DNA from 3 places in the Kitasatospora sp. NPDC053308 genome. Region 3 is predicted to be linked to each of the others. Evidence: riboswitches for the same ligand, from Rfam matches in the RefSeq annotation. Region 3 holds a riboswitch; each other region holds the start of a gene.
What was found. Region 3 has a riboswitch for cobalamin ahead of ACZ6Y7_RS19765 (cobalamin biosynthesis protein). Riboswitches for the same ligand answer to the same signal wherever they lie in the genome.
Positions count from the first base shown of each region.

Region 1: linked by a shared signal. The riboswitch ahead of nicT (Nickel transporter NicT) and the one ahead of ACZ6Y7_RS19765 (cobalamin biosynthesis protein) in region 3 are both predicted to bind cobalamin.
Region 2: linked by a shared signal. The riboswitch ahead of ACZ6Y7_RS14470 (ribonucleoside-diphosphate reductase subunit alpha) and the one ahead of ACZ6Y7_RS19765 (cobalamin biosynthesis protein) in region 3 are both predicted to bind cobalamin.

Region 1 is NZ_JBVJJY010000017.1:55,809-60,508, reverse strand. It holds gene ACZ6Y7_RS29710 (hypothetical protein) at 1-1,041, opposite strand, end outside; gene ACZ6Y7_RS29705 (ArsR/SmtB family transcription factor) at 1,096-1,479, opposite strand; cobalamin riboswitch at 1,562-1,776, shown strand; gene nicT (Nickel transporter NicT) at 1,809-2,924, shown strand; gene rpmG (50S ribosomal protein L33) at 2,996-3,160, opposite strand; gene ACZ6Y7_RS29690 (M24 family metallopeptidase) at 3,305-4,411, shown strand; gene efp (elongation factor P) at 4,491-4,700, shown strand, end outside.
Region 2 is NZ_JBVJJY010000005.1:243,018-247,717, forward strand. It holds gene ACZ6Y7_RS14465 (ribonucleotide-diphosphate reductase subunit beta) at 1-280, opposite strand, end outside; gene ACZ6Y7_RS14470 (ribonucleoside-diphosphate reductase subunit alpha) at 304-2,703, opposite strand; cobalamin riboswitch at 2,895-3,026, opposite strand; gene ACZ6Y7_RS14475 (hypothetical protein) at 3,499-4,467, shown strand; gene ACZ6Y7_RS14480 (glycoside hydrolase family 26 protein) at 4,607-4,700, shown strand, end outside.
Region 3 is NZ_JBVJJY010000008.1:77,421-82,120, reverse strand. It holds gene ACZ6Y7_RS19775 (putative cobaltochelatase) at 1-531, opposite strand, end outside; gene ACZ6Y7_RS19770 (cobyric acid synthase) at 528-2,066, opposite strand; gene ACZ6Y7_RS19765 (cobalamin biosynthesis protein) at 2,063-3,097, opposite strand; cobalamin riboswitch at 3,206-3,337, opposite strand; gene ACZ6Y7_RS19760 (helix-turn-helix domain-containing protein) at 3,546-4,241, shown strand; gene ACZ6Y7_RS19755 (alpha/beta hydrolase family protein) at 4,420-4,700, shown strand, end outside.

The sequences.
Region 1 (4,700 bases), on a different contig from region 3:
CTGGTCGGACGGGCCCCGGGTGAGGGCGTGTTCGAGCTGGGCGGCGAGGTCGCCGCCGGGGTCGAGCACGGGCGCGCTCTGGCCGAAGGCGTAGCCGGGGGACCCGGGGTCGAGTTCGGCGGCGCCGGTGGCGACGATCATCGTGGGGCGCTCCAGCGCGGCGCCGTAGACGGAGACCGAGCCGTGGTCGCCGATCATGACGTCGGCGGCGACGAGCGCGGCCTGCCAGCCCCGGTGGGGCGGGATGAGTCGCAGGCCCATCCGTCGGGCGTCGTCGAGCAGGGCCGCCGGGTCGTGCCGGCTCCAGATGTTGGGGTGCAGCACGACGGCCACGGTGTACTCGTCGGCGGGCAGCCGGCGGACCAGTCGCTGCGGCAGGTCGGGGTGGCGGCCGAATAACGAGTGCTCGCTCCAGGTGGAGTCGACGACGACGAGCCGTCGGCCGTCGACGGCGCCGAGCGCGGCGCGGTAGGCGTCGCGGGAGCGCCGGCTGCGCAGCATCCGGTCGAAGCAGGGGTCGCCGACCACCCGGGCGACGTCCAGGGCCTCGGGGCAGGAGACCCGCAGGCGGTCCAGCTGCTCGGGGTGGGAGAGGCCGAGGACGTCGACGAAGACCCGTCCCTGGTGGGTGAGTTCGTTGCGGGAGAGGCCGGCGGCGCTGACCGTGTCGCCGGTGGACTCGGTGACCAGCCGGTTGTAGCCGGCGCCGTGCGGGAGGACGACGAGCCGGGCGTCCAGGCGGTGCATGGAGGAGTGGACGGCGCAGGCGACGGCCAGGTCGAAGCGGTGCCGGACGGCGTCCTCCCAGTCCAGCAGGGTGAAGCCGGGCAGTCCGCGCAGGTAGTCGTCCAGGGCGCGGTCGGCGAAGGCGGAGCCGGGGTTGACGGTGAAGTAGCGGGCGATGCCGTCGGGGTTCAGCAGGGCGAGGACGTCCAGGACCCGGGTGGCGGAGGTGAGGGTGCGGGCCACCGCCAGCACGCGGGCCTTGACCGGTCGGGTGTTCCAGCGGTCGGCGGGCCAGGCGTGGGGGTGGGACGGCACGCCATGATCGTACTCATCCGGGTACCGGCCCGCGGGCTGTTCGCCGAGTGTCGGTCAGCCCGCCGCGGCGGTGGGCTCGTGGTGCTCGGAGGCGGCGCACTCGTCGAGGAGGGGGCGCATGTCCTCGTCCACGAGCCGGTAGCGCACCACACGTCCGTCCTTGTCGCCGGTGACCACGCCCGCCGTGCGGAGCAGCCGCAGGGCCTGGGAGACGGCGGGGTCGCGCATGCCGGTGGCGACCGCGAGATCGGTGACGGCGAGCGGTCCGGCCCGGTGGAGGGCGAGCAGCAGGGCGAGCCGACCAGGGTCGGCGAGCAGGGAGAACCGCTCGGCCCAGGACCGGACGTGCGCGGTGTCGCCGATCGCGGCGATGGCCTCGCAGACCCGGTGCCCGTCGATGGTGCGGTGGCCCGCGCGGTCGGCCGGTACGAGATGCATGCGGACATTCTTGCAGGCGGGCGGCTGTGATCCTGAACACCTGCGCAGGTGCGCAGCCTTGCATGGGTCGGGACGGGACCCCTACGGTGTAGCCCGCCGTGGTGCTCGGGAAGACCGGTGACGGACCCTCAGGGTCCGGAGTCCGGAGCGGCCCTCGCCACTGTGATCGGGTCATTCCGCCGGCTTCCGGGGGAGTGGAGTCCGTACCCACGACGCCACTGGGCGCCTCGCGCGCTCGGGAAGGCGGGTACGGGTGTTCCCGTAAGCCAGGAGACCGGCCACGGCACTTCACGAACTGATTCCACGAGGTGCTGGAGCGTGATCCGCAGATGACCCTGCCCGAAACCGCCGCTGCCGACGCGAAGGCGGCGCCCGCGGTGCTGCCCGGCTTCAGATGGAAGCGCGAGGACACCGTCCGCACGGCCGGGCTGATGGGGGTGATCCTGGCCATGCACGTGGTGGCCTTCGGGACCCTCGTCTTCCTGGTGGCACCCGAACGGTACGCGGTGGGCACCCAGGTCTTCGGGGTGGGCCTGGGCATCACCGCGTACACCCTCGGCATGCGGCACGCCTTCGACGCCGACCACATCGCGGTGATCGACAACACCACCCGCAAGCTGATGGCGGACGGGAAGCGGCCGGTGTCGGTGGGCTTCTGGTTCGCCCTCGGGCACTCCTCGATGGTCGTCCTCATGGCGGCCCTGGTGGCGGGCGGCGCGCAGCTGGCGAACACGCTGATGGACGACGAGTCGACCACCCACAAGTGGCTCGGGGCGGTGGGCACGACCACCTCCGGCGTCTTCCTCTACCTGATCGGCGCGCTCAACCTGGCGGCGCTGCTCGGCATCGTCAAGGTGTTCCGGGCGATGCGGGCCGGGCAGTACGACGAGGCGGAGCTGGAGGCGCACCTCGACTCGCGGGGCTTCATGGCCCGGGTGCTGAACCGGGCGACCCGCTCGATCACCCGGCCCGGGCAGATGTTCCCGGTCGGCATGGTGCTGGGCCTGGGCTTCGACACCGCGACCGAGGTCACCCTGATGGTGATGGCCGGCTCGGGGGCGGCCTCCGGACTGCCCTGGTACGCGATCGTCTGCCTGCCGCTGCTCTTCGCGGCCGGGATGAGCCTGTTCGACACGCTGGACGGGACGTTCATGAACTTCGCGTACCAGTGGGCGTTCTCCAACCCGGTGCGGAAGGTGTACTACAACCTGACCATCACGGGGTTGTCGATCGCGGTGGCGTTCATCATCGGCACGATCGAGCTGGTCGGGGTGCTGCACGAGAAGTTCGACCTGACCGACCCGGTGACCGGCTGGATCGCGGACATCTCGCTGGACAACGTCGGCTACGCCATCGCCGGGCTGTTCGTGGTGGTCTGGGCGGTCGCGATCGGGTACTGGAAGCTCGCCCGGGTCGAGAACCGCTGGGCGCCCCGGGAGCCGTGAGCCGCCCGGACGGCCGCGCCGAACGGCGCCCCCCCACCCGGGGAGGCGCCGTTCGGCGTTCTCGGTGCCGCTCAGCGCTCCTCGCGGAAGGCGACGTGCCGGGCCGCGACCGGGTCGTACTTGCGCAGGACCATCCGGTCCGGGTCGTTGCGGCGGTTCTTGCGGGTCACGTACGTGAAGCCGGTGCCGGCGGTGGAGCGGAGCTCGACGACGGGACGCAGTTCGCTGCGGGCCACGGGGTCCTCCTCGGTCCGGGGTGCCGGTTCGGGACCGCACCCGACATGGAAGTCATGTTCGTCTTGCCCAACACGAGCCCGGACCCGCCCATTCCCGGGGGTGCTCGGCGGGCGGTTCGGCCCGGGGGTTCGTAGGCTCGACGCATGGCGGATGCGTACGCGGGGCGGCGGGAGCGGGTGAGGGAGCACTGCAGTGCGGCCGGGGCCGATGCGGCGCTGATCACCCGGGCGGCGAACGTGCGGTATCTGACGGGCTGCGCGCCCTGCGGGGCGACGTTGCTGCTGACCAGGGAGCGCGCCCTGCTCGCGCTGCCGGACGACCTGCCGCCGGACGACTCCGGGGAGCACCTGATCGCCCCGGACGTCACCCAGCTGCCGGTGGCCGGCGGGGCGGACACCGCGCTGGCCGCCGCGGCCGCCGCGGCGACCTTCGGGGTGGCGGGCCTGGCGGTGGAGGAGCACGACCTGACCGTGAGCCGGCACCGGGCGGTGGCCGGTCTGGCCGGGAAGGCCCGGCTGGCCGACCTGGGCCAGGTGGTCGAGCGGTTGCGGGTGGTCAAGGACGAGCACGAGATCGCCGACCTGCGGATCGCCGCGGAGATCGCCGACCAGGCGCTCGGCGAGCTGCTGGAGTCGATCCTGGTCGGCCGCACCGAGCGCCACCTGGCGATGGAGCTGGAGCGCCGGATGATCGACCACGGCGCCGACCGGGCGGCCTTCCCGGTCTCGGTCGGCACCGGCAGCCACTCCGGGCAGGCCGCCCACCAGCCGACCGACCGCCGGGTGGAGGAGGGCGACTTCCTGACCGTCGTGATGGGCGCGCAGTACCGCGGCTACGGCGTCTCCACCGCCCGCACCTTCGTGATCGGAGCGGCGCCGGCGCCCTGGCAGGTGGAGCTGCACCGGCTCGTGTTCCGCGCCCAGCGGGCCGGGCGGGAGGCGCTCGGACCGGGTGTGGAGCAGTGCGTGCCCGACCGGGCCGCCCGGCAGGTCCTGGAGGCGGCGGGCCACACCGAGGCCTCCCCGCACCCGGTGGGCCACGGCATCGGACTGGAGATCAGGGAGGCGCCGCGCCTCGGCCCGTCGGACATGGGTAAACTGGACAGCCGCGTGCCGGTCACCGTCGGCCCAGGGGTCCACCTCCCGGGCAAGGGCGGGGTCCGGATCGAGGACACGCTCGTCGTGCGCCCCCTCGAGGAGGGCGGGCCCGAGCTGCTCACCATCACCACCAAGGAGCTCCTCGCCCTGTGACGGCGGCCCCGTGGGCCGTCGGCGGCAGGACGCGAATCCCTTGGTTCCTTGACAGCTATATCCAGGAGTAAGTGCGCCCGTGGCTTCCACGAACGATCTCAAGAACGGCATGGTCCTCAAGCTGGAGGGCGGCAAGCTCTGGTCCGTCGTCGAGTTCCAGCACGTCAAGCCCGGCAAGGGCCCGGCCTTCGTGCGGACGAAGCTCAAGGAGGTCCTGACGGGCAAGGTCGTCGACAAGACCTTCAACGCCGGCACCAAGGTCGAGACCGCCAACGTCGACAAGCGCGGC
Region 2 (4,700 bases), on a different contig from region 3:
GGCGCGACAGGTACAGCCGCGCCTCCGGGGAGTTGATGTGCTTGTACAGGCTCAGCACCACGTTGTTGGCGACGATCGAGTCACCGGTCGCGAAGAACGCGACCAGCCGGCCGATCAGGTGGCGCTCGCCCTCGCTGAGCTTCGCCAGGTCGGCGACGTCGGAGTGCAGGTCCACCTCCTCGACGGTCCAGGTGTTCTTGATCGCGTCGCGGTACCGGTCGTAGAACGACGGGTAGCGCATCGGGCGCAGGGTCAGCTCGAAGCCGGGGTCGAGCAGCATCTTGCGGTCTTCGTTCGGGGTGCTCACTGGCAGGCCTCGCAGGACTCGGGGTTCTCCAGGGAGCAGGCGATGGCGTCCTGTTCGGCCTGGGTCATGGTGGGGGCGGGAACCGGCACGGCGGTGCGGGCGGCGCCGGAGGCGGCCTGGGCGATCCGGGTGGCCGGGCGCGAGCGCAGGTAGTAGGTGGTCTTCAGACCGACCTTCCACGCGTAGGCGTACATCGAGCTGAGCTTGCCGATGGTCGGCGCCGCCATGAACAGGTTCAGCGACTGGCTCTGGTCCAGGTACGGCATGCGGGCCGCGGCCAGGTCGATCAGCGCGCGCTGCGGCAGCTCCCACGCGGTGCGGTAGAGCGAACGGACCTCGGCGGGCAGCCAGGTGAACTCCTGCACGGAGCCGTTGGCGTCGCGCAGGGCGTCCCGGGTCTGCTGGTCCCAGACGCCGAGCTCCTTGAGCTCGCGCACCAGGTACGGGTTGACCTGCAGGAACTCACCGCTCAGCGTCTCGCGCTTGAACAGGTTGGACACCTGCGGCTCGATGCACTCGTACACGCCGGCGATGGACGCGATAGTCGCGGTCGGCGCGATCGCGAGCAGCAGCGAGTTGCGCAGGCCGGTCTCGGCGATCCGGGCGCGCAGCGCCGTCCAGCGGTCGGCCCACTGCGGGGCGGCCGTCGGGAAGTGGTCGATGTGCAGCTCGCCGCGGGCGGCGCGGGTCTCGCCGTACGCCTCGTGGCGGCCGAGCTGCTCGGCCAGGTCGGCGGAGCGCTCGTACGCGGTGAGCATGATGCGCTCGGCGATGAGGGTGGAGAGGGTCTTCGCCTCGGCGGAGTCGAAGTCGATCCGCAGCTTGAAGAAGACGTCCTGCAGGCCCATCACGCCGAGGCCGACCGGGCGCCAGCGGGAGTTGGAGGTGCCGGCCTCGGTGGTCGGGTAGAAGTTGATGTCCACCACGCGGTCGAGGAAGGTGACGGCGGTGCGCACGGTGGCGTCCAGCCGCTCCCAGTCCATGGCGCCGAGCAGGTCGTCGGCGGTGGCGCCGGGGGCCACGTGGGCGCCCAGGTTGACCGAGCCGAGGTTGCAGACGGCGGTCTCGGAGTCGTCCGTGACCTCCAGGATCTCCGTGCACAGGTTGGAGGAGTGCACCGTGCGGCCCGGCAGCGCGGTCTGGTTGGCGGCGCGGTTGGAGGCGTCCTTGAAGGTCATCCAGCCGTTGCCGGTCTGCGCCAGGGTGCGCATCATGCGGGCGTACAGGGTCTGCGCCGGGATGGTGCGGACGGCCTTGCCGGCCTGCTCGGCCTTGCGGTACGCCTCGTCGAAGTCGGCGCCCCACAGGTCGACCAGCTCGGGCACGTCGGCCGGGGAGAACAGCGACCAGTCCGCGTTGGCGTTGACCCGGCGCATGAACTCGTCCGGGATCCAGTGCGCCAGGTTGAGGTTGTGGGTGCGGCGGGCCTCTTCGCCGGTGTTGTCGCGGAGCTCCAGGAACTCCTCGATGTCGGCGTGCCAGGTCTCCAGGTAGACGCAGGCCGCGCCCTTGCGCCGGCCGCCCTGGTTGACGGCCGCGACCGAGGAGTCCAGGGTGCGCAGGAACGGCACGATGCCGTTGGACTTGCCGTTGGTGCCGCGGATCAGGCTGCCGCGCGAGCGGATGCGCGAGTAGGACAGGCCGATGCCGCCGGCGTGCTTGGACAGCCGGGCGATCTGCGCGTAGCGGTTGTAGATCGAGTCCAGGTTGTCCAGCGGGGAGTCGAGCAGGTAGCAGCTCGACATCTGCGGGTGCCGGGTGCCGGAGTTGAAGAGCGTCGGCGAGGAGGTCAGGTACTCCAGCCGGCTCATCAGGCCGTACAGCTCGGCGACCTCGCGCACGGACTGCTCGGTGTCGCCGACCGCCAGGCCACAGGCGACGCGGAGCAGGAAGTGCTGCGGGGTCTCGACCACCTTGCGGGTGATCGGGTGGCGCAGCAGGTAGCGCGACTGCACGGTGCGCAGGCCGAAGTACTCGAAGCGGTCGTCGCCCTCGACGTCGATCAGGGCGTCCAGCGCGGCGGCGTGCTTGGCGACGAAGTCCGCCGTGGTGTCGCCGATCAGGCCCTCGGCGTGGCCGACGGCGATCGAGGCGGAGAAGGACGTGGCGCCCTGGCTGTTCGCCTCGTCGACGATCTCCAGGGCGAGCAGGCGGGCGGCCAGCTTCGAGTACTGGGGGTCCTCGGCGATCATCGACGCGGCGGCGTCCACGGCCAGCCCGCGCAGCTCGGCGAAGTCCGAGCCGGCGTGGCGGCCGCGCAGCGCGGCGGCGGCGACATGGCCGGGGTCGACCTCGGTGAGGTCGGCGCTGCGGTCGGTGAGCAGCCGCAGCAGGGCGCCGCCGGGGTCGGAGACCGTCGGGTCGGTGAAGGCGGTACCGGAGCCCTGGGCGGGCAGCGTGGCTGAGGCAGCGGTGGTCAAGGCGCTCTCTCCTGGCGGCGATCGGCGGCGGTGATCGGGGTCACCGGGCCGATCGGGGCAGGGGAGCACGGCACGAACGCAGACGGCGTCGCGCGACGGTGTCTCCCCGGCCCGCCCGCGAGGCCCGGAGGGGTACTGCTGGTGCTGGCGCGGCCTCTGCGGGAGGGCCGTGGCGCAGGCCGCCGGCAGGTCATCGGACTCGCGGGGACGGCTGCTCCAGCCGCCCGCACACCGCTGCGGGGCAGTCCCGGATTCCCACCGGGTTCCCCTGCATCGACAGCAGGAGTGAGCATACATGTAGTGGTGCCTCCCTGATGCGGCACCACATGTAGTGCGGCGCGGTGTGTCGGACCGATGACCGGCGGTACCGTGCGGGCGGCGCGGCGCGGGGCTTCCGGCTGCCTCGGACGCCCGCCGCGGGACGCCGGATCCCGGCGCTCGGGCGGTCCGGTTCCGAGCCGCGGAACCCCCGGATCCCGGCCGCGGGCGGTCCGGATCCGCGCCTCGGGAGTCCTGGTTTCGATACGGAACGGTCACCGGGCGATCGGTGGTCGGGATGATGCCCTACGATCTGGGCGCATGAGCGACGGAACTGGCGTACCTGGGCACGGGCCGCAGGGGACGCCTCCCGCCGGGCCGGGGGGCGCACAGAATCAGCAGCCGGCGGTGCCGGGACCGGTGCCGCCGCCGAGCGGTGGGTTCGGGCCGCCGCCGGCTTCGTACGGGCCGGTCGTGCCGTCCCCGCAGCCGCTTTCCCAGCCCGTCCCACCGTTGACCCAGCCCCAGCAGCCGGGCGCGCAGCCGCAGCCGGTCCCCTCGCCAGTGGCGCAGCCGGTGGCGCCGCAGCCGCAGCCGGTGCCCCAGCCGGTTCAGCCGATGGCGCCGCAGGCGCAGTGGCAGCAGCAGCCGCCCCAGCAGCCCCTGCCGCCGCAGCGCGTCGAGCCGGACTGGGCGGCGCTGGCGGACCGCAACGAGGCCGACGCCAAGCGCAAGCGCCGGATGAAGGTGATCGGCATCGCGATCGCGGTCGTCGTGGTCGGCGGCCTGGCCGCGGGCGGCGCGCTGCTCCTCGGCAAGAAGGACGACACCGGGAAGACCGCCGGTCCGGTGGCCACGGCGTCCGGCTCCGACAAGCCCACCCCCGGCCCGTCCAGCGCGAGCGGGAGCCCGGGCAGCCAGCCGGACGACCCGTCGAAGCCGATCTGGGAGGCCGCCACCGACCCGGCGCCGCAGGACGCGGGGGCGCTGTTCTCCGCGCTGCAGGTGACGATCAACGGTGCGACCTGGAACCGGACCGTGGTCGCGTTGGACCAGCCCTGCTGGGACGGGAACTCCACCACCGGCGGGCTCGGCAAGGTCCTCGGCGACCAGGGCTGCCAGAAGGTGCTCCGGGCGACGTACGTCTCGGGGGACAGCGCGGTGACCGTCGGTGTCGCCGTCTTCGACCACAAGATCCAGGCCGAGACCGCGATGAAGAACTACGCCGGCCAGCTCAAGGGCCTCCCCGCGCCCGGCGCCCCGGCGTTCTGCGCCAACCCGGGCTGTACCGGAACGCACAACAGCCTGGGCCGGTACGCCTACTTCACGGTCGAGGGCCCGGTGAAGGGCGGCAACGCCCCCGACGCCACCGCGACGGCGGCGGCCTCCGGATTCGCCGAGCACGTGAAGGGCCAGCTGCTCCAGCGCGCCAAGGCCGCGGGCTCGGCGACGCCCGGTTCGCAGGGCACCCCGGTCGGCTGACCTGCCGGGACACCCCGGCCCGGTGGATTCGCCTGCCGAGGCCGGGGATGTGGCAGGCTCTTGTGTCGGAGTCATTCGTACGCGTGTTCCGGTTGCGTCCGTGGGGATCGGTGCCGGCGAGCAACCGGAGGAGCGGTCCGTGGCCCTGCCCAGTGCCCTGCGCGGCAAGCCCGCCGTCCTCGCCGCGGCCGGGATCGTCGTCCTCGCGGGCACCCTCGTGCTGCTGGGCCGCG
Region 3 (4,700 bases):
CAGCAGGAACCGGGCCGCGTGCCGGACGGAGACGCCCTCGCGCTCGACGTACGAGCGGCCCATCGCGGCGGCGTCCAGCAGCAGGTCCACCACGTGGTCCTGGAGCAGGTTGACCTCGTCGATGTAGAGCACGCCGCGGTGCGCCTTCGCCAGCAGCCCGGGCTCGTAGGCCTTGACGCCCTCGGCCAGCGCGCGCTCCAGGTCGAGCGAGCCGACGATCCGGTCCTCGGCCACGCCGACCGGCAACTCCACCAGCTGGGAGGGCCGTTCGTGGCTCCCGGCGGCGGAGTGCGGCCCGTCCGGGCACTGCGGGTCGGGCGCGGCCGGGTCGCAGGCGAAGCGGCAGCCGTCCACCGCGGCGATGGACGGCAGCAGGCCGGCCAGCGCGCGCACCATGGTGGACTTCGCGGTGCCCTTCTCGCCGCGCACCAGCACGCCGCCCACGGCCGGGGAGACGGCGTTCAGCAGCAGCCCGAGCCGCAGGTCGGCCATGCCGACGATCGCGGTGAACGGATAGCGGACGTCGGTCATGCGTCACTCCCAGGTGCCCCGGGCGCCAGGAACGGCAGCGATCCGGCCGCCGGTACCCCGCCCTCGATCAGCTTCCACAGCGCGTCGGTGTCCGCGTGCTCCTCGATCAGGTCGCCCAGCCGGTCCAGCCGGGCCTCGCGCGCCGCGGCGAAGGAGGTGTCCGGTGCCGGGACGAACGCCCGTCCGGACAACTCGGCGACCTCGCGCAGGAGTTCGCGGCGGAAGCCGTCGTTCTCCAGCGCGCCGTGCCAGGTCGTGCCCCAGACCGCCCCCACCCGGCAGCCGTCCAGGGGCCGCCCCCGGCCGTCGGAGAAGAACGTCTCCCCGCCCTCCACGGCCACCACCCCGTGGTGGATCTCGTAGCCCTCGACCCGCTGCCCGTACGCCTCGCCGACCGGACGGGCCAGCACCTTCTCGGCGCCGAACCGCACGTGCGTCGGCAGCAGCCCCAGCCCGTCGACGGCGCCCGCCCTGGACTCCACCTCGTCGACGATCCCGCGCGCCAGCATCTGGTAGCCGCCGCACACCCCGAGCACCGGCCGCCCGGCCGCCGCCCGCGCGCTCAGCACCGGCTCCAGGCCGCGCTCGCGCAGCCAGGCGAGGTCCGCGACGGTGGCCCGGGTGCCGGGCAGCACCACCAGGTCGGCGTCGGCGAGCTCCTCCGGCCGGGTCGCCCAGCGCACCAGCACGCCCGGCTCCTGCGCCAGCGCGTCCAGGTCGGTGAAGTTGGACAGCCGGGGGAAGCGCACCACGGCCACCCGCAGCACGTCCGCGCCGAGCGGCCCGCGCCCGTCCACCCGGTCCACCACGGTCGACAGGTCCAGCGAGTCCTCGGCGTCCAGCCACAGCCCGGACAGCATCGGCAGGGTGCCCAGCACCGGACGGCCGGTCAGCCCGTGCAGCATCTCCAGTCCGGGCGCGAGCAGCCGGGCGTCGCCGCGGAACTTGTTGACGAACCAGCCCGCCACGTGCCGCTGGTCCTCCGCCGACAGCAGCGCCAGCGTCCCGTACATCGCCGCGAACACGCCGCCCCGGTCGATGTCCCCGACCACCACCACGGGCAGCCCGGCGGCCGTGGCCAGGCCCATGTTGGCGATGTCCCGGTCGCGCAGGTTGATCTCGGCGGGCGATCCGGCGCCCTCGCAGACCACCACCTCGTAGCGCCGGCGCAGATCGGCCAGGCACTCCAGCGCGCGCTCCAGCAGGACGGGCTTGCGCTCGCGGTAGTCCAGCGCGCCCACCTCGGCGACCGGCCTGCCCAGCAGCACCACCTGGCTGCGGCCGTCCGCGCCGGGCTTCAGCAGCACCGGGTTCATCGCCGCCTCCGGCTCCACCCGGGCGGCCTGCGCCTGCATCGCCTGGGCGCGGCCGATCTCGGCCCCGTCGGCGGTGACGAAGGAGTTCAGCGACATGTTCTGCGCCTTGAACGGCGCGACCCGCACGCCCTGGCGGGCCAGCCAGCGGCAGATGCCCGCCGTCACCACGCTCTTGCCCGCGTCCGAGGTCGTCCCGGCGACCAGCAGCGCGTTGCTCATGCCCCACCCCTCCTCGTGCGGAACGCCCTGATCGCCAGATGCCCCGCGACCGTCGTACCCAGTGCCAGCGCGCCCACCCGCCGGGAGAGCGCGCAGGCCCGCTCGATGTCGTCGACCGTCACCGGCCGCAGCTCCGCGCCCAGCACCGGCCGGTGCTCCACCCTCGTGCCGTACCGCAGCGCGCCGCCCAGCCGTACGCCCACCGCGCCGGCGAACGCCGACTCCGCCTGACCCGCGTTCGGGCTCGGGTGCGCGGAGCCGTCGCGCCGCCAGACCCGCCAGGCCGTCCGGGGGTGCGGGGCGGCGGCGACGGTCAGCAGCGCGGTCAGCCGGGCGCCCGGCCAGCCCGCCACGTCGTCCAGCCGGGCCGAGGCCCAGCCGAACCGGGCGTGCCGCGGCGAGCGGTGGCCCACCATGGCGTCCAGGGTGTTCACGGCGCGGAACGCCAGCAGACCGGGCGTGCCCGCCAGGGCGCCCCAGACCAGCGCGTTGACCACGGCGTCGGCGGTGTTCTCGGCCACCGACTCGACCACCGCGCGGGCGATCTGCTGCTCGTCCAGCGCGCTCGGGTCCCGTCCGCACAGGTGCGGCAGCCGCTCCCGGGCGGCGGCCAGGTCGCCGTCCCTCAGCGAGCGGCCGACGGTGCGGGCCTCCCGGGTCAGCGAAGTGCCGCCGAGCACCGTCCAGGTCGCGGCCGCGGCCAGCGCCGCCCGGCCCAGCGGACGCCGGCCCACCGTACGGTCCAGGGCGAGCGCGCCCGCCGCGACGGCGCCCACGCACAGCGCCGTGTACCCGGCCCCGGCGGCCCGGTCGTCGCGCCACAGCCGGCGCTCCAGCCGGGTCGCGGCGGCGCCGAAGAGCGCCACCGGGTGGCCCCGGCGCGGGTCGGCGAAGCGGGCGTCGGCGGCGTAGCCCGCGACGGCGCCCAGCGCGAACGCGGCGGCGCGGGCCGACCGGCGGGCCGCGCCGCGGGCCGGGAGGCGGGCCGGGGCAAGGAGCGAGGGGCGCGGCGTCAGCGCACGGGCGGTCATCGGCCGCACGGCGGAAGGCAGCTCGGAGTCCGGCCGGGCGGGGCAGCCTGCATCGCGTGCGTGTCCTCACTCAGGGTCCGCGCCCTGGGTCGACGTAACGGGGGCGAGAGTCTCCTGGCTTCCGGGTCGGACGCACCCCCGGGGCCTTCCAGCGGCTTCTGACGGCCCGCCGTGGCGATAGTTCCGAGCGTGCTCCCCGGTGACAGTGGCGGGACCGCGCCGGACTCGCACCGGCTTCCTCTCCATGCCTCCGATTGGCCTCAGGATCCCATCACGCGCCCGAACCGGGAGTCAACCGAGGTCACGGAGGGGTTGGTCACACGGAGGCCGGGCACCGACAGCGCCTGACAGCCTGTGGGATCGCCCAGCGCGGCGCCGCCCCGGCACCGGCCGCTTCGTGCGTTCGGTCGGTGGGGGCGCGCCCCGCCGCGCGCCTACGTTCGGGGGCATGCGCCGCAGAAAGTCCCCCGCCGCCCCGCCCCCGGTGCCGTTCTCCCCCGCAGCCGCCCGCTCCCACCGCTCAGGACTCGGCCTGACCCCCGAACAGGTCGCGGAGGGCATGGCCGCGAACGGCGTCCGGCTGCTGCCCGGCCACGTCCTCGCCTGGGAGGACGGCCGGCTGCGCCCCAGTGAAACGGAGCTCATCGCCCTCGCCCGCGCCCTCTGGTGCCCCACCGTCCAGCTGATGGACGCCCGCCCCGTGCTGCTGCGCGACCACCGGGTCGCCCGCGAACTCCCGCAGGGCACCGTCGCCGAACGCACCGGCACCACCCTCACCGCCTACCAGCGGGCCGAACTGACCGGGCGGTGGGAGGGCGACGAGGACCAGACCGCCGCCCTCGCCCAGGTCCTCGGCCTGAGCCTGCCCGAGCTCGTCGCGGCCACCGGTCGCGAGGAGGCCCTGGAGAGCCTGCTCCGCCAGTGCGTCGGCGGCCGCTGGCAGCCCCAGCTCCGCGCCCTGGCCCGGATCGTCCCCGCCCCCGCCGAGGCGCTCTCCGCCGTCCTCGCCACCCTCCACCAGGAGCACCAGGTCCCCACCCACTGGGGCAGCAGCGCCCGCGCCGACCAGGCCCCCGCCACCGACGACCTCGTCCCCCGCTTCTGGCACCTCCTCGGCGTCGAGACGGCGGCCGAGACGCCCTGACCGCCGCACCCCGCGAAGCCCCGCCCCGGCCCCCGCCGCACTGACCCGCCCTCGACCCGGTCCGGCCCCGCCCTCGACCCGGCCCCGCCCGGCCCCGCCACGCGTACCCCGGACGGCCCAGCCCGGTGGCCGGGCGGGCGGGGCGCCGGTGGACTGGTGCACGAACACCGTCCGGTCCGTGACCAACAGAGCGGGGATCGATATGCGCTGGGGAACCGCCGCCGCCGTGGCTGCCGCCGCCGTCGGGACCGGGGCCGTCGTCCTGGTGATCGGCCGCCGGGCCTCCGAGCGGATGGTGCGTCCGGTGACCGCCGTCCAGGAGTCCGGGCCGGTCCTGGTCAGGAGCCTCGGCGCCGGGCGGGTCACCTTCACCCGCGGTCCCGGGAGCCTGCGCCCCGGGCGCTGGGCGGTCGAGTGGGGCGACGACGGCCACGCGGTGGTCGAGGAGGTGCTGCACAG